DNA from 2 places in the Dorea formicigenerans genome. Region 2 is predicted to be linked to the other one. Evidence: riboswitches for the same ligand, from Rfam matches in the RefSeq annotation. Region 2 holds a riboswitch; the other holds the start of a gene.
What was found. Region 2 has a riboswitch for glycine ahead of NQ560_RS00190 (serine hydroxymethyltransferase). Riboswitches for the same ligand answer to the same signal wherever they lie in the genome.
Positions count from the first base shown of each region.

Region 1: linked by a shared signal. The riboswitch ahead of NQ560_RS09145 (GrdX family protein) and the one ahead of NQ560_RS00190 (serine hydroxymethyltransferase) in region 2 are both predicted to bind glycine.

Region 1 is NZ_CP102279.1:1,862,905-1,879,591, forward strand. Features, by position in the region: gene grdB (glycine reductase complex selenoprotein B) at 1-447, opposite strand, end outside; gene NQ560_RS09140 (glycine/sarcosine/betaine reductase component B subunit) at 467-1,735, opposite strand; gene NQ560_RS09145 (GrdX family protein) at 1,825-2,217, opposite strand; glycine riboswitch at 2,407-2,521, opposite strand; gene NQ560_RS09150 (alanine/glycine:cation symporter family protein) at 2,889-4,259, opposite strand; gene NQ560_RS09155 (alanine/glycine:cation symporter family protein) at 4,572-5,936, opposite strand; gene purB (adenylosuccinate lyase) at 6,158-7,591, opposite strand; gene purF (amidophosphoribosyltransferase) at 7,713-9,140, opposite strand; gene NQ560_RS09170 (amino acid ABC transporter ATP-binding protein) at 9,297-9,983, opposite strand; gene NQ560_RS09175 (amino acid ABC transporter permease) at 9,995-10,645, opposite strand; gene NQ560_RS09180 (amino acid ABC transporter substrate-binding protein) at 10,743-11,570, opposite strand; gene NQ560_RS09185 (hypothetical protein) at 11,744-12,517, opposite strand; gene NQ560_RS09190 (DUF5716 family protein) at 12,492-13,769, opposite strand; gene NQ560_RS09195 (DUF5717 family protein) at 13,800-16,687, opposite strand, start outside.
Region 2 is NZ_CP102279.1:28,489-45,175, reverse strand. Features, by position in the region: gene NQ560_RS00240 (DUF819 family protein) at 1-543, opposite strand, end outside; gene NQ560_RS00235 (M42 family metallopeptidase) at 709-1,752, shown strand; gene sdaAA (L-serine ammonia-lyase, iron-sulfur-dependent, subunit alpha) at 1,862-2,731, opposite strand; gene sdaAB (L-serine ammonia-lyase, iron-sulfur-dependent subunit beta) at 2,733-3,407, opposite strand; gene lpdA (dihydrolipoyl dehydrogenase) at 3,428-4,834, opposite strand; gene NQ560_RS00215 (lipoate--protein ligase) at 4,966-5,964, opposite strand; gene gcvPB (aminomethyl-transferring glycine dehydrogenase subunit GcvPB) at 6,028-7,461, opposite strand; gene gcvPA (aminomethyl-transferring glycine dehydrogenase subunit GcvPA) at 7,465-8,775, opposite strand; gene gcvH (glycine cleavage system protein GcvH) at 8,801-9,178, opposite strand; gene gcvT (glycine cleavage system aminomethyltransferase GcvT) at 9,230-10,321, opposite strand; gene NQ560_RS00190 (serine hydroxymethyltransferase) at 10,375-11,616, opposite strand; glycine riboswitch at 11,723-11,833, opposite strand; gene NQ560_RS00185 (acyltransferase family protein) at 12,097-14,085, opposite strand; tRNA gene NQ560_RS00180 (tRNA-Lys) at 14,229-14,301, opposite strand; tRNA gene NQ560_RS00175 (tRNA-Phe) at 14,334-14,406, opposite strand; tRNA gene NQ560_RS00170 (tRNA-Met) at 14,437-14,510, opposite strand; tRNA gene NQ560_RS00165 (tRNA-Thr) at 14,539-14,611, opposite strand; tRNA gene NQ560_RS00160 (tRNA-Tyr) at 14,629-14,710, opposite strand; tRNA gene NQ560_RS00155 (tRNA-Val) at 14,745-14,817, opposite strand; tRNA gene NQ560_RS00150 (tRNA-Asp) at 14,822-14,895, opposite strand; rRNA gene NQ560_RS00145 (23S ribosomal RNA) at 14,963-16,687, opposite strand, start outside.

The DNA of each region.
Region 1 (16,687 bases), 1.4 Mb from region 2:
AATTGCATCTCTCATACCAGCTGCACTGTTCTTTGTAGGAACAATGTATACTTTGTCTTTGAACATATCAGCACCTGGATTCTCAACGTACATTCCTGTAACTACCGGGATTCCAAGCTCCTCTTTGATCATATCGCAAACTGTTCCGCAAGCAACTCCGTAACGTCCTGCGTTGAATGCAGGTCCAGCGATGAACAGATCAGCATTCTGTCCTTTAACCATCTCAAGAATCTCAGCTTTAGCTTTTTCAAGATTCTCGTTGAAGTAAGAGTCACCACATACGATTGTAGCAACGATCTCAGCTTCATCTCCAAATTTCTGAGCAAGAGCGAGTCCTGGTCCTACGACCTCTCCTACGCGAAGCTCTGCAGGGTAATCTGCTTTTTCTTCTCCACCGATATTAGCGAAGAACTGGTTGATATAATGTACAACTCTAATTTTACTCATTATGATTCGTCCTCCCTTTCTATCGTGCACTCAGTACGTTGAATCCTGTCTCGTTTGTTGCGCCAGTCATAACCTGAATCTCAACTTCAAGAGATCCGTCCTCCTGAAGAGTCTTGTCGCTGGCACCAGCGATAACATTAACATAGTCTAAAGTTCCGATAACTTTATCAAGTTTTGGAAGGTGAATCAGCTCATTAGCATTTCCGCCTGTTACTACAGCATCTGCAGCCGGATCAGAGTCAGCAAGTGACTGAGATTTTCCATCACGTCCAGCATACTCATCTGTAATGATAACAGTCTTAACGCCTTCAGCCTCAATTTTCTTTGTATTCATGATAAGGTCTGTATCTGGGTTACCGAATCCCTCCTGAGATACGATTACAGCATCCAGGTCTAAGAAACGGCAAAGTTTTGCTGTCCAGTCAGAAGAACGCATCTTGTCTGCAAGGTAAACGTTCTCATTTGTAAGGATGTGGCAAACAAAGTTAATAGTTTTACCATGCTCCTCGAACAAATCGTGAATAACCGGGTTATTCTCGTGAACATATGTTGGGTTTTTATCACAAGCAGATACACAGTTACCGGATACGATAGCTCCGTCCATGATCTCTGTTGGTGTCATCAGAGTAGAAAGTGTCTTCTTAGCATCTACTCCGTATACATATGTGTCATGAAGAAGTCCCTGGCTCTGTAACATCTGTACATAAGCAACTCTCGGAAGATCTGGGAATTTTTCTTTTCCTTCCATAACCCCGTATGTCTCATAAACCTTTGTCTCATCTGGTGTAAGATCACGTGCTAATTCCCCAAGATATACAGCAACTCTGAATCCAGCGAAACGAACAGCTTTCTCATAATCATGCTGTTTGATGTTATCAACTGGCTCACATACCATAACAAGATTTAATGTTTTTGAGAATGGTGTATACTGTGCTCCAACACCTGTCATATCGATGATACCTTCCTGGAATCCAACGATCTTACCAGCTGTAACAACAGCCATTCCTTTTAATGCATAAGTTTTTCCTTCACCAACTGTATCTACTTTGTTGATTACTCCCGGGAAGACTCCTCCTCTTCCTTCAACCTTTACACGTGGCTCGATAACGTCTTTAACCGGTGTGATTCTCACTGACTCACCTGGTCTAGCAATATCAAATGATACGCTCTTAATGTGCTCATCCTCAAGAGCAACAGCCTCTACAGCTTCTTTGTTTACATAAAGAATTCCATCTTCGATCTTAGACTCTGCTGCGAACTGGATATCCTTAATGTAAATGTGTCCCATTTCCAATCTTCTCACTTATGGTTCCCTCCTTCAAGAATTTTGATATTATTGTGTAAGCTAAATGCTTTAACAACCTCTCGCTACTCGACCTACCACACATCTGCGGATGAAATAGCGCTTTGTAACAGGGTCCAGTCAATTAACTGGAAGTCTTTGAATGTTTCTGGCATGAATTCTCTGTACTTTTCTGACTTGAATTCAAACTTTGCACAGGATCTTATGGCTCCTTCTATAATTGACAGTGACCTCTCATCCAGTTTTCCGGCTTTACGTGAGATCATAACCGACTTATATGGTGTTTCATTCGGCTTCACGCTTCCAGATAATGGATGTGATAAAAGCAAATGTCCTTCGTGTATTCTGTCTCTAACTTTCCCCAATACATCCTCATAAGAAATCTCACTATAATCCACTTCATGCTCTTCATCAAGCATCTGTGGAACTAATGGATTGTTCGTTATTATAATGTAATCTTTCTTCATTTTTTATCCGCCTTCCATTTTTGATTTCTTACATAGATGAAATAAGTATTGTGTCATTCTTCCCAGCTATCCGGTAGGATTAAAAAAAGACGATACAACACCAATATTGTGTGTGCATCGCCTTTCTGTCTTTTGTCTTGACCGTCCTTCTTAGATAGCCTTTCTCTTCAACACAAGATTCAGAACGCAGTCCCTTTCTCAGTCCTTTTGCCTGAAAGTTTCACCCCTGATATGTTCACCAACATACCTTGGCTTGCCTCTTCGGCGGTCTTCTTTAGTAAAGACTCTCTCTTAAGAAAGATCATCCCGCTATTCACTTTTATTTTATAGAGACAATGAATATCTCCCATTGCCTGTATCTATAATAACGTATTGTTAATTTATTTGCAACCCTTTTGCCATAACTTTCTTTTTTTAGTCATTATGCACATTTCGCAATGTCCCTTTTTGGTCACAATTGCCATTGCATTTGTTTTGTCTATAAATAATATATTCAGTTTTTCACAATATTCTATTAGTTCACAAACAATTTTGCCTTTTTATTATAAGATGTTCTACTTTTATTTATTAGCACTCCTTAATTTAGTGCTTTATCACAGTAAACTCCAGTTTATTTGCAACTGGAGTTTACTGATTCTACTATCAATTATTCAATTATTTATTGACACCATCTATGAATTATTTTTCTTTTTAAAGTTTTTAAAGTAATCTTCATGCACCTGGCTGATTACTTTACTCAGCGCAAATAATGCAAGAATATTTGGTACTACCATCAAAGAATTGAAACAATCTGCCATATTCCATACAAGATCAACTTCTGCAAGTGATCCAAGGAACACACAAACCGCTGCAGCTGCAGAATAGATTTTCACTGCTTTCGGTCCAAACAAATATTTGATATTAGCCTGACCAAAGAAATACCATCCTATGATAGTAGAAAAAGCGAAGAAGAACATACAGATGGCTACGAAGATGTCTCCGCCTTTTCCATATAATGTAGAGAATGCATACTGGCTAAGTTCTGCTCCTGTCTTTCCGCTCGGGATAGATTTCGTTGTCAGGATAACAAGCGCTGTCAGATTCAGTACAACGAATGTATCAATAAATACACCTGTCATAGCTACAAATCCCTGTTCTACCGGATGATCCACTTTAGCTACTGCATGCGCATGTGGTGTGGATCCCATACCAGCTTCGTTAGAGAACAATCCTCTTGCTACACCTTTTGTAAGTGCAAGCTTCACAGTTGCACCGGCTGCTCCACCGACTACAGAGCTCGGAGAAAATGCGCCGATAAAGATAGATGCAAATGCATAAGGAATATTTTTATAGTTGTAAATAATTACGATTAATGAGCCGATAATATATAATGCTGCCATAAACGGAACAATTGTCTCCGTAACTTTTGCAATTCGTTTCATACCACCCATGAATACGAAAATTGCGATTACTGCTACTACAAGACCCATAATCCACTGTGGAATACCAAACGCTGTATGGAATGATGCCGCAATAGAGTTAGACTGTACTGCATTACCCATAAATCCAAGTGCAAGTGTAATCAGTATTGCAAAAATTCCAGCAAGAACTTTTCCAAACGTCCCCTTGAATGCTGCTCTTATGTAGTAAACCGGTCCTCCTGTGACCTGTCCGTCCGCTCCGACCGTCTTATACTTCTGTGCCATAATCGCTTCTGCATAGATAGTTGCCATTCCAAGGAATGCTGCGATCCACATCCAGAAGATTGCTCCAGGTCCTCCAATTGCAAGTGCTGTTGCCGCTCCGGCAATATTACCGGTTCCTACCTGTGCTGCAATTGCTGTTGCCAACGCCTGGAATGATGACATTCCATCCGCTCCGGCTTCTCCTTTCTTACTGAACAGACCGCCAAAAGTTCTTTTCATTCCTTCGCCAAATCCTCTTACCTGGATAAACCCAAGTCTGAATGAGAACCAAAGGCCCGCACCTAACAGTGCAATAATCAGTACGTAGTTTGACATGTAATTCTGAATCGTCAATACAATGTTATTTAATGTCTCCATAAAACGACCCCCTTTTTTCCTTTTCGAAAGACATTTGTAATAATGTATTCGTGCTTCTCGAGTTTTAGTATAACCGAAATAAATCTTTTTTTCAATAGAATTTTCTGTAAACAATGATTATTTTTTATTTGTTTTAGTTTTTTCTTATATATATTCTTTTATTGTAATACATTAATCACTATTTTCTGAATATATATGCATTATTATTTTAAATTAACCAACCAGTTTTTAACATTAAAGAAGCCCGGCAGTTTTAATTCTGCCGGACTTCTTTTCTTAACACTATCTTAGCTTATGTTTTTATTAATTAGTTTATTTTGCTTTGTTAAAGTTGGTGAAGTAATCTTTATGTACCTGGCTGATTACCTTGCTCAATGCAAACAATGCAAGGATATTCGGGATTACCATCAAGGAGTTGAAGCAATCTGCCATATTCCAAACAAGATCAACTTCTGCAAGTGATCCAAGGAATACGCAGCACGCTGCTAATACAGAGTAAATCTTCACTGCTTTTGGACCAAACAGATATTTTACATTTGCCTGACCAAAGAAGTACCATCCGATAATGGTTGAAAATGCGAAGAAGAACATGCAAATTGCAATGAATACATTTCCACCTTTTCCATATAATGTAGAGAACGCATACTGGCTAAGTTCCGCTCCTGTAAGCCCTGTAGGAATAGACTTTGTTGTCAGGATAACAAGTGCTGTCAGATTCAGTACGATAAATGTATCAATAAATACACCAGCCATAGCCACAAATCCCTGTTCTACCGGGTGATTAACCTTTGCTACTGCATGAGCATGCGGCGTAGATCCCATACCAGCTTCATTAGAGAACAATCCTCTTGCGACACCTTTTGTAAGTGCTAATTTTACAGTTGCACCGGCAGCACCACCGACTACAGACTGTGGAGCAAATGCTCCTACAAAGATAGATGCAAATGCATATGGGATATTCTTGTAGTTGTAAATGATAATGATCAGGGCGCCTACAATGTAAAGAGCTGCCATAAATGGTACGACTGTCTCTGTTACTTTCGCAATACGTTCGATACCACCTGCGAATACGAAAAGCGCAATCACTGCTACGGCCAGACCCATAATCCACTGCGGAATACCGAATGCTGTATGGAATGCTGCTGCGATAGAGTTGGACTGTACGGCATTACCCATGAATCCGAGCGCCAGTGTAATCAATACTGCAAAAATTCCAGCAAGGACTTTTCCAAATGTTCCTTTGAACGCTGCTCTTATGTAGTATACCGGACCTCCTGTAACTTGTCCATCGGCTCCGACCGTCTTATACTTCTGAGCCATGATAGCCTCTGCATAAATGGTTGCCATTCCGAGGAATGCTGCGATCCACATCCAGAAGATTGCTCCAGCTCCACCAATTGCAAGTGCTGTTGCCGCTCCGGCGATATTACCAGTTCCTACCTGTGCTGCAATTGCTGTCGCAAGCGCCTGGAAAGAAGACATTCCGTCTTTTCCTGCTTTTCCTTTCTTACTGAACAGACCGCCAAAAGTTCTTCTCATACTTTCGCCAAATCCCCGAACCTGGATAAAACCAAGTCTGATTGAGAACCAAAGACCTGCTCCAAGAAGTGCAATTACCAAAATGTAGTTTGACATGTAGTTCTGAATTGTCAATACAATGTTATTTAATGTCTCCATATAGTTTCCCCCTTTTCACTTTAGATAGACATCATTAGTTACATTTTGAAGTTTTGCGAAGTTATTTGTAACTTGCTAACTTCTTTTACATAGAATTATAGTTTATTAGCACAAAATTTGCAACCAATTTTAATATAAACAGTGATTAATTTTGACAATTTGCAAAAATGGACTAAAAAAGAAGCGAGTTTCCTCGCTTCTTAATACATTTTTCTGTATATTTATACATTAATTTCTGCTGTCATGCCAAGCACATCTTTATTAGCTTCCAGAACTGGATCCACAACTTTTTTCAGGAAATTTTCCACCTGAAGCGGCGCGCGTCCAACATATTTTGCCGGATCCATCGTCTTCTTTAACTCTTCCTCATTCAGACCAAATGCCGGATCTGCTGCAATCAGGTCAAGCAAGTTGTTATCCAGACCTTTTTCCTTCACATTACGTCCGGCCTCCATAGAAAGCTCACGGATTCTCTCATGGAGTTCCTGTCTGTCTCCGCCTGCTTTTACTGCATCCATCATAATATTCTCAGTTGCCATGAACGGAAGTTCAGACATTAGCCGTTTCTCAATCACCTTCGGATATACAACCAGTCCATCTACAACATTCAGACAAAGATCCAGGATACCATCAATTGCAAGGAATCCTTCTGGAACGCTGAGTCTCTTATTTGCAGAATCATCAAGTGTTCTCTCGAACCACTGTGTTGCAGATGTGATCGCAGGATTAAGTGCATCAATCATCACATATCTGGAAAGAGATGCAATACGCTCACTTCTCATCGGATTTCTCTTGTATGCCATAGCAGATGATCCTATCTGCGTCTTCTCAAACGGTTCCTCTACTTCTTTCAAATGCTGGAGCAGGCGAATGTCATTGGAGAATTTGTGTGCACTGGCTGCAATTCCTGCCAGTACATTCAGTACTCTTGTATCAACTTTTCTGGAATAAGTCTGTCCTGATACCGGATAACATGCTTCGAACCCAAGCTTCTTTGCGATCATCGGATCAATCTGATCGATTTTTTCCTGATCTCCATCAAAAAGTTCCAAAAAGCTTGCCTGAGTTCCGGTCGTTCCCTTAGAGCCAAGAAGCTTTAATGTACTTTTTACATATTCCAGATCCTGAAGATCCATCAGAAATTCCTGCATCCAAAGTGTTGCACGCTTTCCAACCGTCGTCGGCTGTGCCGGCTGAAAATGTGTAAAGGCAAGTGTCGGCTGATTTTTATAATTATCCGCAAATTTTGCAAGTTCTGCAATAACATTTATCAGTTTTTTTCTTACAATTTCAAGTGCCTCAGACATTACAATAATATCTGTATTATCTCCTACATAGCATGAAGTTGCTCCCAGATGAATAATTCCTTTCGCCTTCGGACACTGCTGTCCATATGCATACACATGAGACATTACATCGTGGCGCACAACTTTCTCACGTTCTTTTGCCACCTCATAATTGATATCTTCTGCGTGAGCTTTCAGTTCATCGATCTGCTCCTGTGTAATGGACAGTCCCAGTTCTTTTTCTGTCTCTGCCAGAGCGATCCAGAGCCTTCTCCACGTCTTAAACTTTTTATCCGGTGAAAATACATACTGCATCTCCTTACTTGCGTAGCGCTCTGAAAGCGGGCTTACATATCTATCGTAGCTCATTTTTCTTCCTCCCTGATATACCACATTTAAGTGATTTCTTCACATATTATTTCTACATTATCATTATACAGGATACCTTCTCCTGCTATCAACACATTTAATAAAAAATCACATTTCACAATTAATCAAATGCATGAGAAATGTCCTCTGTCGGAACTTTCATCGGATAATTTCCAGTAAAGCATGCATCACAATACGCCAGTTCTCCGACCATATCTTTCAACTTATCGATTTTCATATACCCCAGTGAGTCAGCACCGATCATCTCGCGAATTTCATCCGTCGTATGAGAATGTGCAATAAGCTGATCATTGGACGGTACATCCGTTCCAAAATAACAAGGATGTAAAAACGGTGGAGAACTAATTCTTACATGAACTTCTGTTGCTCCTGCCTTTTTCAGCATTTTTATAATATTCGCACAGGTTGTACCACGTACGATAGAATCATCGACCATGACAATTCTCTTTCCTTTTACTACTTCCTCGATAACATTTAGTTTAATCTTAACACTGCTCTCCCTCTGGCTCTGCTTTGGTTTGATAAATGTTCTTCCCACATAACTATTCTTATGAAAAGCCATACCATAAGGAATTCCTGACTCTTCTGAATATCCTTTTGCAGCTACCAGACCGGAATCCGGCACACCAACTACAAGATCTGCCTCCACCGGATAGGACTGTGCCAATGCTTTTCCTGCCGTAATTCTAGAATGATAAACATTAACTTTATCAATTGTACTGTCCGTTCTAGCGAAATAAATATACTCAAAAATACATCTCGCCTGCTTCTTAGGAGAGATTGCCATAGATTTATCTGATGTAATGCCATTCTTTGTAAAGCTTACAATCTCACCTGGTTCTACATCTCTTACAAATTCGCCGCCTACTGCTGCGATCGCACAGCTCTCTGATGCAAGAAAATATGTATTGTCTCTTTTTCCGATACAAAGCGGACGTAGTCCGAACGGATCTCTCGCTCCAATCATTTTTCTTGGAGAAATCACAACCAGTGCGTAAGCACCTTCTATCTTTTGCATGGCATTACGGACAGCTTCCTCTGCTTTTGCCGTCTTCAGTCGTTCTCTTGCAATATGATACGCGATTACTTCTGAGTCAATGGTCGTCTGGAAAATCGCTCCTGTATATTCCAGTTCATGACGAAGCTCCACAGCATTTGTCAGATTACCATTATGGGCAATTGCCAAAGTACCTTTCACATAGTTCAGAACAAGTGGCATAGCATTTTCTACCTTCGTTGCCCCTGCAGTTGAATAACGGACATGTCCGACACCAAGATTACCTTTCAACCCTTCTAAGGCTTCCTCATCAAACACTTCGTTTACAAGGCCAAGCCCCTTCTTCGAATGAACTTTGCGCTCTCCGTATGTGTCTGTCACTGCAATTCCACAGCTTTCCTGTCCTCTGTGCTGCAAAGCAAATAAACCATAATATACAGATGGTGCTACATCTCCTCCATCCATATCATATGCTCCGAATACACCACATTCTTCACCCATACCTGTTGTTATCTTCTCATAGTTGCTCATGAATGTAACTCCTTCTTCCTATCAGTCATCAGATGTTTTTAAGTATAATACAAGGCAGATGGAAATGCAATTGCCCCACCTGCCCTTAAGTCTTACTTAGTCATTATTTTTATTTTGGTTTATTTATTAGTATTATTAATATTAAGACCCCATTTATTAGTTTTCTCTAAATTTCCCAAGGAATTCTTTCATTCTTTCGTTAGAAGAACCAAATACTTCCTCCGGCGTTCCTTCCACAGCAATATAACCGTTATCCATGAAAATTACATGATCTGAAACATTTTTTGCAAAATTCATTTCATGTGTAACGATCACCATTGTCATGTGCTCTGCAGCCAGATCTTTGATGACTTTCAGAATCTCGCCGGTAAGCTCCGGATCCAGTGCTGAGGTCGGTTCATCAAAAAACAGAATATCCGGATTCATAGCAAGTGCACGGGCGATCGATACTCTCTGCTGCTGCCCACCCGAAAGCTGATACGGATAAGCGTTTTCCTTATCAGAAAGTCCCATCTTCGCAAGCAGCTCTCTCGCCTCTTTGTACACTTCCTCTTTTTTTCTCTTTTGCACACGAAGCGGTGCATCTGTGATATTCTTCATAACCGAATAATGTGGAAACAAATTGAAATTCTGAAACACAAGTCCAAATGTTCCATCATAATTGATTTCTCCATCATCCGGTGTCTCAAGTCCTGTTGCACAACGAAGAAGTGTAGATTTTCCGGAACCGGATGGCCCGATAATTCCAAGCACTTCTCCTTTATCTACTTTTAGAGAAATGTCTTTTAATACTTCCACTCCTCCAAAATTTTTCTTCACATTTTTTATTTCCAGAAGACTCATGACTTTTCCTCCTACCGATAATAATTCATTTTCTTCTCAATCCGTTCCATAATAAATGCAACCACAAGATTCAGTATGTAATAGAATAGAGCCGCAAATGCATATGGGAGCATGGATACCTGGCCGGAAGCAAGTGCTTTTGCCATCGTAAACATCTCTGTCACACCGATTGTAAATGCAAGAGATGTATCCTTTACAAGTGTAATGGTCTCATTTGTAATTGCCGGAAGGATTCGTTTAATGACCTGCGGAAGAATAATTCTTATGAACGTCTGAGCCTTTGTGTATCCAAGTATCTTGGCAGCTTCATACTGTCCTTGCGGCATAGACTCAATTCCCCCGCGATAAATTTCTGCAAAATATGCTGCATAGTTCAGTACAAATCCAATTGCCACAGCCATATTCTTCCAGGACTGGGAAATCTGTACACCCAAAATATAAAACGGTCCAAAATAGATCACCATAAGCTGAAGCATCAGCGGAGTTCCTCTCATCACTGATATATAAAGTTTAAAAATCGTACTGATAATCTTATTCTTTGACATTCTGCCAAAAGAGATCAAAAGTCCTAACGGCAGAGAAAATATCAATGTCGCTGCAAATATCCACAGTGACGTAACCATTCCTTCTCCTAATTTTTGTAACATGACTGATGTTGCCATACCAAAATTCCTCCTCGCGAATCATTGTCATCGCTTTTCAAGAAAAACGGGCCACCCGTTTTCAGGACGACCCGGTCTTTCCAGTTAGTCTGTTTATTTATTTTCCAATTGTTGTGATATCTTCACCAAACCATTTTGTAGAAATCTTTGCAAGTGTTCCGTCTGCCGCCATCTCTTCCAGCGTCTTCTGAACCTGATCTTTTACAGCATCATTTCCTTTTGCAAATCCAACTCCGTACTGCTCAGAAGCAATTTCATAATCGAGAATCTTAAATTCCGCAGAACGTGATTCAATCTGATACTTTGCTACTACAATATCCATTGCGACAGCATCAACAGCTCCTGATTCCAGATTCATAAATCCTGTATTGTAATCTGGAATGATCTCTGTTGAAAATGTAGAGCTAAGTTCTGTATTATCTTTTAATGCTGCCTCTGCGGAAGAATCTGTCTGTACATCAACAGTCTTTCCTGCAAGATCCTTTTCGGAATTGATTCCAGAATCTGCTCTTACGACAAATACCTGCTGATTATCAAGATAAGGCTCTGACCATGTATATTCATCTTCTCTTCCATTCATGGTAAATCCGTTCCAGATACAGTCAATCTCTCCGGATTTCAAAAGTGCATCTTTAGAATCCCAGGCAATCGGTTCCGGATTGAATTCCCAGCCATTGCGGTCACATACTTCCTTGGCCAGCTCTAAATCAAATCCTGTATACTCACCGTCGTCTCCTACAAATCCCATCGGCGGAAAATCCTGATCGAATCCTACCGTAAATGTATCTCCTTCTTTTTTTTCTTCAAATGTAGCTGCAGAGTCTTTTGAATCTGCCGATTTACTACTGTCCTTTCCACCACAGCCGGCAAGAACCGTAACAACTGCCAGTGAAAGTGCAACTAAAAGTGCAGCTCTCTTTTTCATCTTTATTATCCTCCTGAACTCAAAGCTTTTTTCGCAAATCCCGATTCGAATTCAACCTCGAGAAATACCTTTTTCTTTCGAATCTCCTATTGCTTTTCGATGCGGTGTAATCTTTTATCAATTTACCAATTGATTACTTTACCACGCTAAATCGCTTTGTTATAGTAACATATTCAGGACTTCTTGTCAATCCTGCGGTTCTCGCTTTTCCACGTAATCAGCTTCTCATCAGAAAAATCCAGATCATTTTCCTTCTTTGCTTCCTCCATCTCTGCTTTAATCTTTGCAGACATTGAAAGAAACATCGAATTCCCGGATAACATTTTTACATAATCTTTTTCCGGAAGTCCCCGATAGCAGCAATAAATATATGCTTTCAGCATATCTTCTTCCTCACAGATGCTGTAAGCCTCCTTAAACATCAGTGCTGCTTCTTTATAAAGAAACAGGTATCCATAAGCGCTACCGAGACAGCCGTATATTTTTCCATAGAATTTTTTATTCACGGACTCATCCCAGTCCTGACTTAAAATGGATTGATATACCAAAATCGCAGACTCATATTCTCCTGATTTCATTAAACTGTCCGCCTTATACTTCGCACGTTCTACATCTCTTTGGTTTTTCAGCTGTTCCAAAAGATTCTGAATCTTCACGATCTCTGATGGTGCATAAATCACAGATCCTTTCAATATTGTAAGTACGAACTCTTCTAATGTCGCATTCTGATCCAGATCACGGCGCAGATCCTCTGCCATTTTTGCAAGACCAAGTTCGTCTTCCAACCAGTCACACAGTCTACGGTTCATAATTGTATAATCAATTAAATACAAATTATTACACAGATAATAACATAATTCTTCAATTGTATAAATTCGCATATGCACCCGGGAAATCTCGTACGGGCGCTTTGCACGTTTACTATGACATAGAATTAAACTGCCCATTGATTCCTCCTAACTGAATTGTCTTCTCCACCCGGAAATCTGTCGGGGTGAAGAATTCGCCAAATCCCACATCGCGAAATGTCAATTTACAGGTACGTTCATCTAAAAACATAACCTCTACTTGAAGTCTTAAAGAATAATCTGTTCTCTTCGGAAGACCTTCCAGCGATACTTTCTCCACCTGTACTTCTTCGTCTACCAGACTTTCCACTAAAATTTCAATATCAGAAGCGTCCTCCAGGAGCACTTCCCACTGTCCATCTGCTTCATACCAATGCGTTCCCCATGTCACAAGCGGATACCACCCCTCCTGACCATCCACACGCATACGCAGACAAATCCTCTCTGTCAGTTTTGTCTCATCTAAATAAATCGGTCCGTCATCATTTGGCTCACATTTCCGGATAGATTTATAGCAGGCTCCCTTGCTGTAAAGATTATTTCCCATAAAGGCACGTCTGCCGTTACAAAGCACCCGGAGAGAATTCGGGTACCAGTTCTTCTCAAATCCTTCTCCCGTTAAATATACCGAAGAAATAACCTTTTTTTCGAACACATTTTCAATCATAGACTTGAAACTTTCGTCCGGGCTCTTTTCCTTATTCATAATCGGATAAAGCGCTTCCAGTTCCTTTCTCTGGGCATTTGCCACTTCATCGACTGTCACAAATGAATTCATGCCGTGGCTTGCATCCACTCGGAGCCTTCGAAGCATATATGCCTTGATCCGCTCTTCATCACAATAGAACAGAGCAGATTCATATTGCCATAATTCTTTTGGCTGAAAAATCATATACTGGCAAAAGCTTTCTTTATAATCCTGAACATTGATGATTTCCTTGTCTACGCCAATATGTTGACCGATCCCTTTGAGCATCTTCGCCATATCCACGTCCGTCTCCGGAGTTGTAAATGTCAGATACTGAATATTTTCAAAATCCTGAAGTGTCAGACTGATGTATTTTGCAAGGAGCCACACTGCATCATAAGTCTTGCCGGCAAGGCTTACTTTCTCGCGGCGCTTTGCCTTTCCATAAAGGTCCGTCTCCGTGCAGTCTTCTCCTACGACCGCCAGTCTTTTTGCCTCTTTCCCAAATACCCAGCGGTCTTTAAAATATCCCAATACAAGAGGAATCAGGTAATTATTGGACGAAGCCATCATTGTATCCGGCTCTTCCATAGAGTCGTCATAATAGCTGATCTGGCAGCCCTTCTCATTGATGTCATAGCCAATCACACAACCTCTTTTCATTACCATTCCTCCTTTCTCTTTTTGTTGTATTTATTCATAAAGTTTGAACATTTTTTTTGCAAGTATATCCTCTTCTTCATACTCCATCATAGCCTTGTTACGGTTTGCCGGCGTCATCTGGACCATGGCGTTGATTCTTCCGAAACGCCCAGCTAAAATTGCATGATCATTTCTGATAATCTGCTTTTCTGTATTTGTACTCTCTTTTCCATCAGACTCCTGGATATAATAATCCAGTTCCTCATCTGCATAGAGTACAAACTGTTTCACATACAGATTCTCAAATACCGGAACAAGCATCTCTGAATGATAACCAAGTGTTTTCTTACCGGAACCCTTGATTTTATAGAACAATTTTACTTTACTTCCTTCTTTTGCCTGATAAGAAACTATAGTCTTATCATAAAGCTGCACTTCACGAAGCCACTCTTCCTTGTATTTCATGTACGCTGGAAAAATAATCTGTTTTTCACACATTTCCCGCAAGAGCTGATGCAGAACGGCTTCTATGTCTGCCGGGTAATCACTGCCCGCATAATAACATAAAAGTGCCACTTTGCAGACATCCGGAAGTTCTTCTTTCTGGTCACATTCTCTGGCAATAATATGAAATACACATGTTTCAAGTTCTCTTTCATAGAGAATATACTCTCTGGAAACAAATGCAAGATATGCCTGTTTCAGCCGGAAATATGCTGTGTCAGACAGATAATAATCTTCGAAAATTTTCTCTTCATCAAAAATATTTTCCGAGAACAGCATCTGCGTAATAATACGCTCTGCTACTTTATAGGACGGAATCTCATATTCCCGCATAACTTCCCAAAGACGTTTCATATCTCTTGTTGCACCACAGAAATATTCACCCAGATATGTCAGCGTCGCCTTATCATATTGCTGTTTCTTGAACATTTCAAATGTCAGATAAAGGAGAAATGCATCTTCTCCCGGATCTTCCTCGCGGATTTTTTCGCTGCAAAGACGAAAGACCTTTCTCTCATCTGCACCGGTCAGTCCACTTTCCCGTAACGTGTCAAAAGTCACTTCCACGACCTCGCCAGTCTTCTTCCACATACCGGCCTCGTCCTCATATTTCTTACACATTTCCATGAATCTCGGTTCGTAAAATAACCGTTTCGTCTCGTAAGCAATAGAATCTGTGTAATATCTGCCATCCATGGACTCCCACACAATTCGGGATTCTTTATCGTAGAGCTGAATGATTGCACCGGTCTCTTCGTCATACGGGATACGTTGCCTGACGGCACCATCTTTTTCAATGACAAGAACGCAGCGCATATGTGGAACTTTCGTGGAAACCTCATAAGAATAGCAAATATCTCTCATAGCTTTCATTCGTTTCTCGTCCATTTCCTCTGGCAGGCAGAAACGTTTATAAAGAATCTTCAATGCCTCTGTAATATGGCGTTTCATGAGCTGCTCCCATGTAAATGCCACAATCTGCTCACGGTAATTTAAGAACATTGCCTGATCATCACTGTAAGTCAGAAGATTTGCATATAAAAATGCTTCTTTCCGGTAATCCAGTGTATTACCATGCATAAAATACAAATAAATTTTCCGTGGAAGCGGTCCGCGCATACGTGTCTCGTCCATGGCAATCATATAATACTCATAAAGTCTGGCAATCCGAAAATCTTCCTCCACTGCTTTCTGATACCATGGAAAATATTCCGATGATGTCTTATTTCCTTTGATCAGAAGAGTGCAGATTGTATTCAGAATCATCGGCTCTTCGTACATATTATAGAGGCGCTTTAAAATCCGATAAACCCGCTCATTAAATGTCTTCTGCTGGCTGGCAAAATTCGCTACATAAAGGGCCAGTTCCTTCGTCATAAGACGGTATTTTGATGCAAATGTCAGTACCAGAAGTTCAAATTCTCCAAGTTTTCGAAGAAGAATCGGCTTCTCCTTGTAGCACAGATATGCCTCCAGATAAAATAACACGTCCTCTGTCCCATACTCATACTGCTGTTCCAGAACTTCCAGCTTCTTATATGGATTCTTGTACTTTGGATCCATCTGGATGATCATATAGAGCAGAAGCCATGAATCCTGATGCCGGATATACGTCTTCTCCAATTCATCCAGCACACGGTCTGTATGCGCTTTATTATCCCGGATCTGAGCTGTCAGAAAGAGATAATAACAATTCGTGATCGGGTCTTTACCAATGGCAAAACGATTATAATTGTAATTTTCAAGAATCCATTTTGCGTCTTCGATACGGTCACCCAGCATGTAAATATGTGCCTGCACAAGTTGATATAATTCGCTCTGCGTCTCAATCCTTCGAACCGCAGTCATTTTTTCCACTGCGCTGTCCACCCATGTCTTCAAGTCAATCCGTCCGGCCACAAATCCGATATATTCTTTCAATATCTGAGCAATCAAAAGCTCCGGCACATGGTGATTCTCATCATATTCCTGATTCTGCAGCACTTCTACTTCATAGCTTAACGTCTCATATGGAGTCTGGAAACGGATTACGCCGTAATTACGCCCTACATGAAGGAATTCCGGGCGTACAAAGTATTCAACTTCATAGTTGTTACCTACAAAGTCTTCTGTAGAAATCTCCTGTCTGGACACCTTTAAGAAACGTCCCTCCGTCTCAATGTGGATTGGCACATAACCCCATGTATTTTTCATCAGAGTCACAACACCTTTTGTAGACTCCAAAATATCCTCAAAGAGCATTCCTTCTCCCGGAAGTGTCAGGAAAATACATTCCTTCTGCTTAATTCCTACAAGAAATTCTTCCATTGCCTGCTCTTCCAGTGACCATTTGCGCATATTATCATAGAGATAAAAGATACGTTCATTCTCATATTTTAAAATGGCATAAAAATCTCTGGAGCGGAATAGTCTTGCCGCCTCAGAATAATCTTTTA
Region 2 (16,687 bases):
CTTAGAAGCTTTGAAAATAGCCGGTGCTGCAAACATCAGAACCATCAGTGGTGTAGATACTACATAGTCTGCTGCATTTGCTGCTGCAAGTGTCTCTCTTGAACAGTCAACTCCTGTCGCAATTGCCGTTAAGTTCGGTGTTCCTCCTGTGTATGTTCCTACGAACATTCCTGCACATTTCCATCCTTCTGTAATCTGTGGTGCAAAGATGATACCAAGACCAATTGCCACGATACATACGGAGAAGATTGCAGATACTAAAGCAATAACCGGCTGACGATTCAGCTTCTTAAGCTCTGTCACATTCATGCTTAACAGACAGATGGAAATTCCTGCCTGTACACAATAAGTAGAAATTGAGCTGTACAAATCATGTGATATCGGCACAACATGTGTGTTAGAAAGTACGATTCCGATGATTACAACTGTCAGTACTGGTCCCAGTGAACGGAATACCTTGTACCTCTGAAGCCAAAGTGCGAATGCTACCATAAGTAAAATTACAAATAACAGACCCTCTGTACTTGAAATTAAAGTTTTCATTTTCTTTTGTTCCTCCTTGGTTTACTCAAGTCTTACAATTTTACTATTAAGACTTGACAATTTGTTTTGTTTATTGTAGATTGTTAACAATAGGATTTGTGGTTTAAATATACCACGGTGATTGACAAATTGCAATAACAACTTTTTAATATTGGAGGTTTTACTATGAATTTTGAACAATATCAGAATTATCTGATCGACACAGCAACTTCTCTTCTGTCCATCGACAGTACCAGTGGATTTACAGCAAAAGTAACTGACTATTTGATTGATACAGTAAAAGAACTGGGGTATCCTGTTTATAAGAACAATATTGGTAATGTTATTGTAACCGTAGAAGGTAAAGATGACTCTGAACCAGTCGCCTTGTCTGCACATGTAGATACACTTGGACTTATGGTTCGTTCTATTACATCTGACGGACAGCTTATGCTCACCTCCATCGGCTCTCCACTACTTCCATCACTTGACGGTGAGTATTGTAATATCCACACAAGAGGCGGAAATGTTTACACCGGAACCATCCTTTCTCTGTCACCGGCAGTCCACGTATTTCCGGATGCTTTTTCCCGAGACAGAGATGAACAGAATATGGCAGTCCGCATTGACGAGATTGTACATTCGAAAGCAGATGTCGAAGCACTCGGAATCCATGCTGGTGATTTTGTATGCTACGACCCAAAGACAACATTTACAAAGAGCGGATTTTTCAAATCACGCTTCATTGATGATAAAGCTTGTTCTGCACTGGAACTCACACTTTTAAAAATCATGAAAGACTACGACATAAAACCAAAGCATAAGACATATATCTGTTTCTCTACACATGAAGAAATCGGATACGGCGGAGCTACTCTTCCAAAAGATATCAAAGAACTTCTCGTTGTAGATATGGGCTGTGTTGGTCTTGATCTGACATGCACGGAAGAGCAAGTATCTATCTGTGCAAAAGATTCTTCTGGTCCTTATGACTACGAGATGACAACCAGACTTGTAAACCTTGCCAAGAAGCATCATATCGACGCTGTAACAGATATCTATCCGCGTTACAGTTCTGATGCATTTGCTGCATGGAAAGCTGGTTATGATACACGCGCCGCCCTCATTGGACCGGGCGTACATGCTTCCCACGGTATGGAGCGCACACACATCAAAGGACTTATGGGAACCTTAAAACTTTGCGCCGCATATCTCGAGCTGATTCCATAAAAATCGGCAATATAAAATAGACGTTTTCATTTCCCTATTGATAAATCTTATAGAAAAAAAGCTGTCTTACAAGGCAGCTTTTTTTCTATATCTTCACTCATTATTTTCACTACAGTCCAAGTGACTCTGCAATTTCTAATCCTCTTGGACTGACAGCAACTCCACCAAGACTTGTCTCTCTGAGACTTACATCCATTTTCATTCCAACTTCGCCCATTGCATCAATAACCTGATCTACTGGAATCTGGCTGATAATTCCAGCCAGCGACATATCTGCTGCCGCCAGTGCATTGACTGCACCGCCTACATTTCTTTTTACACACGGAACTTCTACAAGCCCTGCTACCGGATCACATACAAGTCCCATCAGATTCTTGAGTGCCATCGCACAAGCGTGCCCCATCTGAACAGCACTTCCTCCTCTGACTGCACAGATTGCTGCCGCTGTCATTCCAGATCCTGAACCAATTTCTGCCTGACAGCCTCCAGATGCCCCAGCCAGAGATGCTCGGTTTGCAATGACCTGCCCGATTCCTGCCGCTACATACATAGCTTCGATCATACAGTCTTCATCTACTCCATACTCTCTACAATACGTCACAAGAACCGCCGGCATCACGCCACATGCCCCGGCAGTCGGAGCCGCTACGATTCTTTTCATACAGGCATTATTGCAGCCCATTTTTAAAGCATTTGCAATAACTTTTGATACAAAATCACCACAAAGCGTATTTTCCTTTAGACGATACTGATCCATAAGTCCACCTTCTTTTCCTACAAGACCACTTCTAGATCGTTCACAAGAATCATATGCATCTACGCTTTCCTTCATCCTAGTCCACATCAAAGTCATCTGCTGCCAAGATTCTTCTTCCGTAATACCATTTTCCTCACAATCTTCAAGCTGAACTGCTTTCCAAAAAGGAATGCCCTCTTTTTCACATCGCTTCTGTATTTCTTCCACTGACTGATATGCCATGTTAAGCCCCCCTTTCTTCAAGATTCAATAATATTACTTCCAGGATATCTTCTTTCTTTTTCAATTCAACTGCAACATTTTCCGGTATTGACTGATCGGTCTCTACGACCATAACTGCACTGCCTCCACGCTTATGACGAAATACCTGCATCGTCGCTACATTAATCTTTTCATGACTTAATGCTGCAGTGACCTCCGTGATACACCCTGGTCGATCTATATTCCGGACGATCAAAGTATTACTCTCACCACTGAAATCTACTTCAATTCCATCCAAAATACTGACTCGGATCCGTCCGCCTCCGATAGAATACGCCTGAATCGTCATCTTTTTCCCCAGCTCATTCTCCATGATTACTCTGGCTGTATTCGGATGTGCATTTTTTAATTCTTTATTGGAAATGGTGAATTCCATCCCCGCTTTCTTTGCTTCTTCAAATGCTGCCGGAATTCTTAAGTCATCTGGTTTCATCCCAAGAAGTCCGGCGATAATTGCCCGATCTGTACCATGTCCCTTTCCTGTAGCGGCAAATGATCCGTGTAGATAGACTTCCGCCTTTTTCACAGGTTCGCCAAAGAGCTGCCTGGCCGTGTAACCGATCCTGGCAGCTCCCGCTGTATGGGAACTAGATGGGCCGACCATGACTGGTCCTAAAATATCAAAAATACTTCCCATATATCTGTTCCTTTTCTCAATTATTTCTTTTTCTTAGGCATTACATGGATAGCTCCACCTTCGATTTCTTCCAATGCCTCTCCGATTCCTTCATTATAGGTCGGATGTGCGCGCATTCCTTTCAGGAGCTGTGATACTGTCAGCTTATTTGCTACTGCAGTTACAAACTCACCAATCATATCAGTTGCTCTTGCACACATCATCTGTGCCCCGACAATCACGCCGCTCTCTTCTTCTGCAACGATTTTAATAAATCCCCGCTCCTCTTTTGTGATGAGAGATTTTCCGTTGGCACTCATAATGAACTTACCAACTTTGACGGAGATACCTTTTTCTTTTGCCTCATCTTCTGTGATACCGACAGATGCAATCTCAGGATCTGTGTACACACAACCCGGAACTACATTGACATCTACAGACACTTCTTTTCCGGCAAGCTGCTCTGTAACCTGGATTCCCTGTGCACTTGCCGCATGCGCAAGCTGTGCTCCAAAGATCAGATCTCCGATTGCATATACACCCGGAATACTTGTCTCAAATTTTTCGTTTACAACAACACGTCCTCGGTTCATCTCCGGAGTCGCATCCTCTGCGAATAATCCGTCTGTGTTCGGGCATCTTCCTACTGCACAAAGTACATACTGAGAAGTTACACTCTCTTCTTTTTCTTTCTCTACATATTTACAAATGTACTGGTCTCCGTCTGCTTCTACACCCTGTACAGCAGCTGCTGTGTGAATATCAATGCCACGTTTTTTCAAAATCAATTTCAGATTCTGAGAAATCTCCTTATCCATATTCGGAAGAATTCTCGGAAGTGCCTCAAGAATCGTCACCTTACAGCCAAGTTCTGCGTAGACCGTTGCGAATTCCACACTGATAACTCCGCCACCGATAATTGTAAGGCTCTCCGGCACACTCTTCATACGGAACAGTTCATCACTGGTCAGGACTCCCGGAAGATCCATACCCGGAATCGGCAGGATCAACGGCTTAGAGCCTGCTGCCAGAATAATATGTTCTGCCTCCAGAATCTTCTCTCCGTCTTCAGACACAACTTTTACTTTCTTATCTGGAAGAAGGGTTCCTTTTCCGGCGATCTGGTCAACTTCGTTGCCCTTAAACAGCCCTTCCACACCGGAAACAAGCTGCTTTGTTGTCTCTTCTTTATATTCAAATATTTTTTCAAAATCAAATGTTACATTTTCTGCATGGATACCAAAGCGCTCACACTCTTTTGCGCTTCTGTATACTTCTGCTGCATGAATCATTGCTTTTGCCGGAATACATCCACGATTCAGACATGTTCCGCCTGCTTCTCTTGCCTCAATAACAGCTGTTTTAAATCCAAGCTTCGCTGCTTTAATGGCTGCCACATATCCTCCCGGTCCGGCACCGATCACGATTACATCATATTTCTCGCTCATACTGATGTCCTCCTGTAATTATCCACAATACTGCCAAATGGCAGTGTCTTTTTCCACAACTTCTTTCATATCTTTCCACCTTGTTCAACTGGATGTAACACTTAAATTGAATTCGGAAAGACATTTTTCTGCTAGAGTTCTTCCTCTTTTATCCACTCGATAATATCTGCTATCATCTCTTCTTCCTGCTTGTCCTCGGCCCAGTAAAGACTAAGCTCTGAGCAAATATTCTTCTTATGATAACGGATACCTTTTAAATACTTCGGAAGCTTCTCGATTGTCATAGGTTTCAGCGAATCCGAGTACACATTGACATCAGAGATTTTTCCTTTATCCACCTGGAACTGAATATTCATCTGCCCCCACGAAAATCTCTTTGATATCTCATACTGGAAATCAATTTTCCGTCCATAGCGCCAGTCCCAGGAAGAAAAATGTTTCGTCCGCTGTTCGATTTCTTTCTGATCCAGATCTTCCATCTTACACTCTTTCGATGTCAGACCATAAACTTCTTCAAATGCTTCACGAAGTGCTTTTTTCAATGCTTCCAGTGTAAGATCCGGTATGTAATCCACCAGATTAGTCACTCTTGATTTTACAGAGTCCACACCTTTGGACTGTAATTTTTCCTTTGATACAGTCAGATATTTGGAAAGCATCTCTTTGTTAACATTCATCATCAATGTTCCGTGATGATAGCAATGCTGCTCCTGCTCATAAAATGCATTTCCGGAAAATTTCTTTCCATCAATCAAAATGTCATTTCTTCCGGACTTCTCCGCTTTTGCACCTAACTTTTGCACTGCTTTGACAATGACTTCCAACTGTCTGTCAATGCTATAATTTTCTTTTGACACGAGAAATGTGAAATTCAGATTTCCCAGGTCATGATATACCGCTCCGCCACCGGAAAGACGACGTGCCAGATGTCCTCCATTTTCCTCAAGACTATCAACTTTACATTCTTTCCAGGCATTCTGATTTCTTCCGATTACAACGGTATTCTGATTCTGCCACAAATATAAAATACACTCCTGAGGTTCACAGTGGAGGAGTAAATACTCCTCCACTGCAAGATTTTTATATGGATGAAACTGACCGCTCTCAATGTAAGTAATCTTCTCTACCATATGCGATCCCCTTATCCTATTTTCAAATAATATCTTTCGCTTTTATTTACACTACTTCTGAAATTACGCCTCAAAGTTATACTTGAGTACCGGATGTCTTGCTGCCTCTACCTCATCCATTCTTGTGACCGGTGTTGTCACTGGTGCCTGAAGCAGGCTTTCCGGATTCTCAAGCGCGTCATTGTAAAGCTTACGAAATACCTCAATTGCATGATCCAGTACTTCTTTTGACTCTGTCTCTGTCGGCTCTACCATCAGCGCTTCATGTACGATTAATGGGAAGTACATTGTAGGCGGATGGATTCCGTTATCCAGAAGTCCTTTTGCGATATCCATTGCAGATACGCCTGCTTTCTTCTTAAGATCTTCCAGACTCATAACAAACTCATGCATGCATACCTCATCATATGCCATTGTATAGAGGTCTTTTAACTTGTTCATCATATAGTTCGCATTAAGGACTGCGTTCTGGCTTGCCTCCGGAATTCCTTCTTTTCCAAGTGTCATCAGGTACGTCAGTGCTTTGACAACTACAAGGAAGTTTCCGTAGAATTCTTTCATCTCACCGATGCTGTGCTCTGCTTTCTCCATTGCCAGAGCCCCTTCTTTTTCTACCACTCTGTAGGATGGCAGGAACTGCATCAGCATGCTCTTGCAGCCAACCGGTCCGCTTCCCGGACCGCCTCCTCCATGAGGTGTTGAGAATGTCTTATGAAGATTCAGATGAATAACATCAAATCCCATATCTCCAGGTCTTACAGTTCCCATAACTGCATTCAGGTTTGCTCCATCGTAATAGCAAAGACCACCGCATTCATGTACGATTTCTGTAATTTTTAAAATATTTTTGTCAAACAATCCAACCGTGTTCGGATTGGTCAGCATCAGTCCGGCAGTATCTTCCCCACAAGCTGCCTTTAACGCTTCAAGGTCTACTCCTCCGTCCGGTGCAGATGCAATGCTGACCACTTTATATCCTGCCATTGTCGCACTGGCCGGGTTTGTTCCATGTGCAGAATCCGGTACGATAATCTTCGTTCTCTTATCGTCTCCTCTGCTCTCATGATATGCCTTAATGAGCATCAGACCTGTGAACTCTCCGTGAGCTCCTGCTGCAGGCTGAAATGTCATACCGTCCATTCCTGTGATCTCGCACAGATATTCTTCGGATTTTTTCAGAACTTCCAGGCATCCCTGTACAGAATGTTCTGGCTGCAGCGGATGGATCTGGGTAAATCCCGGCAATGCTGCCATATCTTCATTAATTTTCGGATTGTACTTCATCGTACAAGATCCAAGTGGATAGAATCCATCATTGACTCCATGGGATTTCTTTGCCAGTTCTGTATAGTGTCTGGAAAGGTCATTCTCAGACATTTGCGGAAGGTGAAGCTCTTTTTGTCTTGCATCCTTCTCGCCAGGTTTTTTGATTTCTACATCGCAGGCTGGGAGCATGCTCATGCCCCGTCCGGCTCTGCTTTTTTCAAATACTAACATGCTCTACACCTCCTTTAAAATACGGACAACTTCATCCATCTCTTCTTTCGTGTTCATCTCGGTACAGCACCATAATACTCGGTGGTTTCCAAGTGGATATCCTCCCAGAATTCCATGCTCTTCCAGCGCCTTTAATGCCTCGCAAGGACATTTTTCAGATACAGTTACAAATTCATGGAAGAATTCTCCCTTATTCTCTACTTTAAATCCGATTTTATCAAGCTCTGCTGCCAGATAATGTGCTTTGGAAGTAGACTGAAGCGCTGCTTCTTTGATTCCTTCACTTCCCATAGCTGACATGTACACGCCAACTGCCAGCGCGCAAAGTGCCTGATTGGAACAAATGTTACTGGAAGCTTTTTCTCTACGGATATGCTGCTCTCTTGCCTGAAGTGTTAATACATATCCGGTCTTTCCATTGTGGTCTTCTGTCTGACCGACAATTCTTCCCGGAAGCTTTCTCATCATGCCTTCTGTGGCTGCCATAAATCCTAAGTATGGTCCTCCAAATCCAAGTGGAAGTCCCAGTGGCTGTCCATCTCCAACTGCCACATCTGCACCGTACTCTGCCGGTGTCTTAATGATTCCAAGGGAGATTGGATTTACGCCCATGATATATTTTGCCCCGGCACCATGAGCAATTTCCCCAATTGCCTGTGCATCTTCCAGATTACCGTAATAGTTCGGATGCTGGATGTAGACACATGCTGTCTGCTCATCAATATGCTCTTTTAAGTAGTCAAGATCTGTCACTCCGTCTTTTTCCGGAATGACTTCAATCTCCATTCCATTTCCATGACAATATGTCTGGATCGTTGCCAGTGCATCCGGCAGGATTGCTGCTGATACGAATGCTTTCTTGCGCTTTCTCTCCTGGCACATTGCCACACCTTCTGCTACCGCCTCGGCACCATCATACACGCAGGCATTAGACACGTCCATTCCAGTCAGATCACAGATCATTGTCTGATATTCAAAAATGGACTGTAAGATTCCCTGACTGATCTCTGCCTGATACGGTGTATATGCTGTCAGCAGATTTTCTTTTGAAATCACACTGTTCACTATGGATGGAATAAAATGTCTGTATGCTCCTGCACCTCGGAAAATGGTCTTGAATACCTGATTCTTTGATGCGATATTTTCCATCTCTCTGCGGACTTCCAGTTCTGACTTTCCTTCCGGAATATTCAGTCCGCCTTTGATTTTAACCTCATCAGGAATATGTGCGAACAGATCCTCGATAGAATTGTATCCGATTTCTTTTAACATTTCCTGACGTTCTTCTAACGTATTCGGTACATAGCTTCCCATATGCCGTCCACCTCCCGTCTTTGTCTTACTGCTCGCTTGCTACAAATGCCTCGTATTCTGATGGGGATAATAATTCCTCTTTCTCAGATACTTCTTTTACTTTGATAAACCATGCATCATATGGTGCTCCGTTGATAGATTCCGGTGCATCTAAGAGCTCCTCGTTAATCTCACACACAACTCCGGAAACTGGTGAATATACATCAGAAACAGCCTTTACAGACTCAACATCTCCAAATGCCTCACCAACGGATACGCTGTCTCCCTCTTCCGGAAGATTTACAAATACTAAGTCTCCAAGCTCAGACTGTGCGTAGTCTGTAAGACCAATTGTAACAACATCTCCCTCTTCTTTTACCCACTCGTGTGATTTTGCATATAATAATCCTTCTCTGATTTCCATCTTAATAATCTCCTTTTTTATATATTCTCTTTTTTAATCCTTCACTAAAACTTATTTTGCTCTCTTGTAGAATGGCAGTGCAATGACTTCTGCCTCGACTTTACGTCCTCTTACATCTACTTCTACTTTATTACCAATCTCTACACTTCCGGCATCTACTAATGCCATTGCGATTGGATATCCCAGGAATGGACAATGTGTTCCGCTTGTTGTATGTCCGATTTTCTTTTCTCCAACATAGATATCCTGATGTTCACGGATAATTCCTCTTCCGGTTACTTTGAGTCCGATTCTTGTAATCTTCGGCTCACCACGCTCTTCCATGGCTTTCTTTCCGATGAAGTCTTCCTCTTTTCCCATCTTGACTGCAAATTTCAGGCCTGTCTCAAGTGGTGATATTTCATCATCCATCTCATGTCCGTACAGCGGCATTGCTGCTTCCATACGAAGTGTATCTCTGGCTCCAAGTCCACATGGAATCAACCCTTCGTCTTTTCCGGCCTCTAAAAGTGCATCCCACATTTTCTCAGCATTTTCACTTGCCAGATATAACTCGACTCCGTCCTCTCCTGTGTATCCTGTCTTGGAAATGATACATGGGATTCCAGCTACCTCTGTATCGAATACTGCATGATAATATTTCTTTGGAATGTTCTCTTCTGCCGTTAATTTCTTCAGGATCTCCATTGCTTTTGGTCCCTGAAGTGCAATCTGCCCATACTCAGAAGATGCATCTGTAAATGTGACCTCTCCGAATTGATGGTCTAACATCCACTGATAATCTTTATCTTTGTTCGCCGCATTTACTACGATAAAGTAATCATTATCTCCACGTTTGTATACAATCAGGTCATCTACCGTTCCACCATTCTCGTTACACATCGGGCTGTATCTTGCCTGCCCATCTACCATGTTGGTAAAATCATTTGTCAGCAGCTTCTGCAGGTTTGCAAGTGCATCTTTTCCCTGGCACAATACCTCTCCCATATGAGACACATCGAAAAGTCCTGCTTTTTCTCTAACTGCCATATGCTCTGTGATAACACCTGTTCCATACTGTACCGGTAAGAGATATCCTGCAAATGGAACGATCTTACCGCCTGCTTTCACATGCGCACCATAAAGTGGTGTTTTTAACTCCATATCATATCCTCCTTCTTGTTTTTAATAGGGACGTTAATTATAGGTACATTAATTTATTCATATAATGGATATTTCTTGCAGATTTTTGTAACTTCATCTCTGATTTCATCTGCCTTTGTCTCAAAGTCTGTCACTGTCATCTTGATCAGTTTTGCGATTATCTTCATATCCTCTTCCTTCAGTCCTCTTGTTGTAACTGCCGGTGTACCAATTCTGATTCCACTTGTTACAAATGGGCTTGCCGGATCATTTGGTACTGAGTTCTTATTGACTGTGATGTAAACCTCGTCCAGTCGGTTCTGAAGTTCTTTTCCGGTAATGTTCATGTTCTGAAGATCTACTAACATCAAGTGGTTATCCGTTCCACCACTTACCAGATTGAAGCCTTCTGCAATCAATGCATCTGCAAGTGCTTTCGCGTTATTCACTACCTGCTTCTGATACTCTTTGAACTCTGGTTTCAATGCCTCTCCGAAGCAGACAGCTTTTGCTGCAATAATATGCATCAGCGGACCCCCCTGAGTTCCCGGGAAGATTGCTTTGTTAATTGCTTTTGCATGTTCTTCCTTACACATGATCACTCCGCCTCTTGGTCCTCTCAGTGTCTTGTGCGTTGTCGTTGTAACTACATCTGCGTATGGAACCGGATTCTGGTGAAGTCCTGCTGCAACCAGTCCTGCGATATGTGCCATATCTACGAAGAGATAAGCGCCAACTTCTTTTGCAATATCTGCAAAGATATCGAATCGGATCTCTCTTGGATAAGCGGAAGCTCCTGCAACAATCATCTTCGGCTTACATTCATGTGCAAGTTTTCGAATCTCATCGTAATCCAGTACTCCGTCATCATTGATGTTGTAAGGAACAAAATTATATAAAATACCGGATTGGTTTACCGGTGATCCATGTGTCAGATGTCCGCCGTGTGCCAGGTTCAGTCCCATTACTGTGTCACCCGGTTTAATCAGTGCCTGATATACTGCATTGTTTGCATTTGCTCCTGAATGTGGCTGAACACATGCATGATCACAGCCAAATAATTCTTTTAATCTCTCAATTGCCAGATTTTCAACGATATCTACATTCTCGCAGCCCCCATAATATCTCTTGCCCGGATATCCTTCTGCGTATTTATTTGCCGGTACAGTTGCCATAGCCATCATCACTGCCGGGCTGATAATGTTCTCAGATGCAATCAGCTCCAGGTTTCTTCTCTGGCGTCCAAGCTCCAACTCAATTGCTTTTCCAACCTCTTCGTCATAGTTCTTCACATAATCTGTTACCTGTTCAACCATGTTCATTTTCTAATCATCCTCCAAATTTCCCCAAAAATTTTTAAAAAAGGGTACAAAAAAAGCAGGTAAAAAATAATTTCTTAACAATCTTAAGACTAATTATTTTTTATCTGCCTCTGTCCTTTCACCTGAAAGATTACTTACCGGTCTTCGCGTGTATGGCAGGTAAGTTACTTCTTCGGTACAATCCCTTCCATTGTTCTCCAGAGTGTTGTCCAGACCCGTTCCTTTTGCCTGAGAGTTTCTGCTTGCCCCTTCGGCTCCAGTCTATCATTCCATGTGTCGCGTCTCACATGATAGTGGTATCTCACAAGTCCTTCCTTCAACTTAACCTCAGAATACAGCTGTCTGATAATAAAGTCAAGCGTTAAATATTTTTCTTACTTGTTAGAATTCTATCAGTGATTATCGTTAAATATCTGACACCGTATTTACAGCCTTTACGCCAGTTTTACATGCGTTTTTCTCAGTAAATAACAACTATTCTGTACTTGTATCTGTACGATTGTCATTGCTACTATCCGTATTGGAATCTGTACTACTGGCATTACTGCTGTCCGTACTTGTATCTGCACCACTGCTCAATCTTGACTTAGGAATTTCGATATTCTCTTTCTTATATGCAGCCAGTACAGCCTCCTTGATACATTTTGCATATGCTTTCGCACCTGCCGGGAGCAAATGTGTATCGTCTGCATCAAAATACTCATCATGACCCTCGCTTGCAGCATACCAGTCGATCAGATATGTATGATTATTTTCTTCTACAAATTTTTTTATCTTGCTGTTGCTTTCCTCTTCGAACGTATCATGCGGAATCCGGACTGTTGTCAGAAACAATGGCATATCCTTTCCTATCTTCTCCCGAATATCTTCAAGTTCACCATTGATCGGACTGTTCGAAAGTGATGCAAATATTACGCCTTCTCCTTCCCATTTCTTTTCGTCAATGTAGGAATCAAGAACTTGTTTACCAAGTGATGTAATCCGTCCGATTTTTGTATCACTGACGCTGTTGGGAAATATTTCATAAAAATCATCTGTCACATCAACTGCAATAGAATCTCCGATGAGCAGGAGATTTAAACCTTCCAGAATCTCATCATCTGTCAGATCAGCCGTACAGATGGTATCATCACTCTCTGAGCCTTTCGCGTTCTGCTTTGCGAGTTGTTCTTCCGTCATCTTACCTGTCTCTTCTGCCTTTGCCTCACGTTTTTGCAATGTATCCAATGCATTTTTCTTCGGCACGAATACCATACAAAGTATCAGTGACACAGTCAGTACAAATGTACCTGCCATTACCTTCAAACTTCTTCTTGCCACCTGTACCTGACGCTTTTTCTCCTGTCTGGATTTCGGTCTGCTTCTTAAAATGTTCAAATATTCCCCAATAATACCATGGCGGATCGGCGTCTCGATAAAACGATAAGAAAGCTCTGCCATGACAACACTTAATACAATCTCAATTAATGTAATCCACCAGGATGCCTTTATCCCCTTACTGATTAACAAAATGATTGGATAATGCCACAGATATATGCTGTATGAACGATCCCCAATCCATTTCAATACTGGGTTACTTAAGAATCTGCTAAGCCAGGTCTTTCGTCCTGATACTGCATAGACCATCAATACGGTCAGAATTGTTCCAACAAATTGTCCTCCTCTGTACCAAAAATTACTGGAACCATTGATTGCTATCGTCATCACAAGCAATGCTGCAAAAGACACACTGCCCAAGACCATATTGACACTTGCCGAAAGTCTTCTTGGAACCATCCGGTACTCCCACAGAATTGCAAGTAATGCACCGAACAGAAGAGAAAATGCTCTCGTGTCTGTCCCATAATATACCCGGCTGGCATCCTGCTGTGGATCAAATAATACAATCATCAAAATAACTGAGATCAGCGCCAGCAACAACGTTACTCCGGCAAACAAAAGACCTCTCTTTGCCCGTCCCTCTCCTCTGCTTTTTGCTAACTTATAGATTCCCAGAAGAATCAATGGATATATCAGATAAAATTGTGTTTCAATCGCCAGTGACCAACAATGCGTAAATGGGGATGGTACTCCGGCCGCTTCAAAGTAAGATACCTTATTAAAAATCTGCCACCAGTTATTAAATCCCAGAACAGATGCCAGGAAATCCTTGCAGCCCTTTGTAAAAATAATCCTGTTTACGACTGCGCTGACAAATATTATAACAACTGCCATTGACATGACTGCAGGAACAAGACGCCTGATACGTCTCAACCAAAAGTTCTTCAAATCTATTGTTCCTTCTTCTTCCACTTCGGAAATCAGAATACCTGTAATTAAATATCCTGATAAAACAAAAAATACTGTCACACCAAGAAAGCCGCTCTTAAATAAAGCCAGCTTCAAATGATATGACAGTACCATAATAACCGCAATTGCTCTTATGCCATCAAGCCCTGTGATGTATCTTCTCTTTTTCCCCATAACTCTTCATCCTCATTTGTACTTTTTATTGTTTAGCTCATAACTTCTGTTGCCTCTCCTGTCGTCTATAATATCTCTTATACATAATATTAAATAAAAGTACAAAAAAAAGCAAGAACCTTTAAAGTTCTTGCTTGTCTACATGAGCGTGCGGGGATTCGAACCCCGGACAACTTGATTAAAAGTCAAGTGCTCTACCACCTGAGCTACACGCCCGTTTCTTCCATTATGCATATCATAAAGGAAAATGCCCAGAACCGGAATCGAACCAGTGACACGAGGATTTTCAGTCCTCTGCTCTACCAACTGAGCTATCTGGGCATTCATCACATCAGCTATTGCCAATGTAAGTTGCGGGGGCAGGATTTGAACCTACGACCTTCGGGTTATGAGCCCGACGAGCTTCCAGACTGCTCCACCCCGCGATATTAAAATTTCTCTTTAAAAGAGTTAAGCCGATGATCGGACTCGAACCGATAACCTGCTGATTACAAATCAGCTGCTCTGCCAATTGAGCCACATCGGCGCAAGCCTTTAGGCTAATGGGTGGAGGTGGATTCGAACCACCGAAGCATTAAGCAGCAGATTTACAGTCTGTCCCCTTTGGCCACTCGGGAATCCACCCATATTCAATATAACTAACAACTTTTAAGTTGTAATGGGACCAATAGGGCTCGAACCTATGACCCTCTGCTTGTAAGGCAGATGCTCTCCCAGCTGAGCTATGATCCCATAACGACCCAGAAGAGACTCGAACTCTCGACCTCCGCCGTGACAGGGCGGCGCTCTAACCAACTGAGCCACTGGGCCTTATGAAGGATGTACCTTCAAAATCGCATATAAGAAACTTTTTAACATCTTTACCTATCCACCTTACTTGGTTATGCCCTCGACCTATTAGTAACAGTCAGCTCCATGTGTTACCACACTTCCACCTCTGTCCTATCTACCTCGTCGTCTTCAAGGGGTCTTACAACTTGCGTTGGGATATCTCATCTTGAGGGGGGCTTCACGCTTAGATGCCTTCAGCGTTTATCCCGTCCCGGCTTGGCTACTCTGCTATGCTCTTGGCAGAACAACAGATCAACCAGCGGCCAGTCCATCCCGGTCCTCTCGTACTAAGGACAGCTCCTCTCAAATATCCTACGCCCACGCCGGATAGGGACCGAACTGTCTCACGACGTTCTGAACCCAGCTCGCGTACCGCTTTAATGGGCGAACAGCCCAACCCTTGGGACCTACTTCAGCCCCAGGATGCGATGAGCCGACATCGAGGTGCCAAACCACTCCGTCGATGTGAACTCTTGGGAGTGATAAGCCTGTTATCCCCAGGGTAGCTTTTATCCGTTGAGCGATGGCAATCCCACTTTATACCACCGGATCACTAAGTCCTACTTTCGTACCTGCTCCACCCGTCGGTGTCGCAGTCAAGCTCCCTTCTGCCTTTGCACTCTTCGAATGGTTTCCGACCATTCTGAGGGAACCTTTGAGCGCCTCCGATACCCTTTCGGAGGCGACCGCCCCAGTCAAACTCCCCACCTGACATTGTCCCCCGACCTGTTTAAGGCCGCTGGTTAGAAACCCAGTACTGCAAGGGTGGTATCCCAACAGCAGCTCCACGGCAACTGGCGTCACCGCTTCAAAGCCTCCCACCTATCCTGTACATGCAATACCGAATCCCAGTATCAAGCTGGAGTAAAGCTCCATGGGGTCTTTCCGTCCTGGCGCAGGTAACCAGCATCTTCACTGGTATTTCAATTTCACCGGGTGCATTGTTGAGACAGTGCCCAAATCATTACGCCTTTCGTGCGGGTCGGAACTTACCCGACAAGGAATTTCGCTACCTTAGGACCGTTATAGTTACGGCCGCCGTTTACTGGGGCTTAAGTTCAAAGCTTCGCTTGCGCTAACCTCTCCCCTTAACCTTCCAGCACCGGGCAGGCGTCAGCCCATATACTTCACCTTTCGGTTTTGCATAGACCTGTGTTTTTGCTAAACAGTTGCTTGGGCCAATTCTCTGCGGCCACCTCTCAGTGGCACTCCTTCTCCCGAAGTTACGGAGTCATTTTGCCGAGTTCCTTAACAATGCTTCTCCCGTCGGCCTTAGGATTCTCTCCTCATCCACCTGTGTCGGTTTACGGTACGGGCGCGATACAAACAATAGCGGCTTTTCTTGACGCATGGCTCACACTCTTCCCTACTCTTAATTCGGTACGCATCACATCTTCGGATTGCCGTACGGATTTGCCAGTACGACTCCTACCTTGCTTGCGCCGGGCTTTCCATTCCCGGCTTGTGCTCTCCACACGTGTCCCCACAGTTCTGTTATATCGCGGTACAGGAATTTCAACCTGTTGTCCATCGGTTACGTCTTTCGACCTGGCCTTAGGCCCCGACTTACCCAGAGCAGATCAGCTTTACTCTGGAAACCTTAGATATTCGGCCGGAAGGATTCTCACCTTCCTCTCGCTACTCATTCCGGCATTCTCTCTTCTATACAGTCCACAGCTCCTTATCGGTACTGCTTCTTCCCGTATACAATGCTCCTCTACCAATGTACAAGTACATTCCTGAGCTTCGGTAGTGTGTTTCAGCCCCGGAC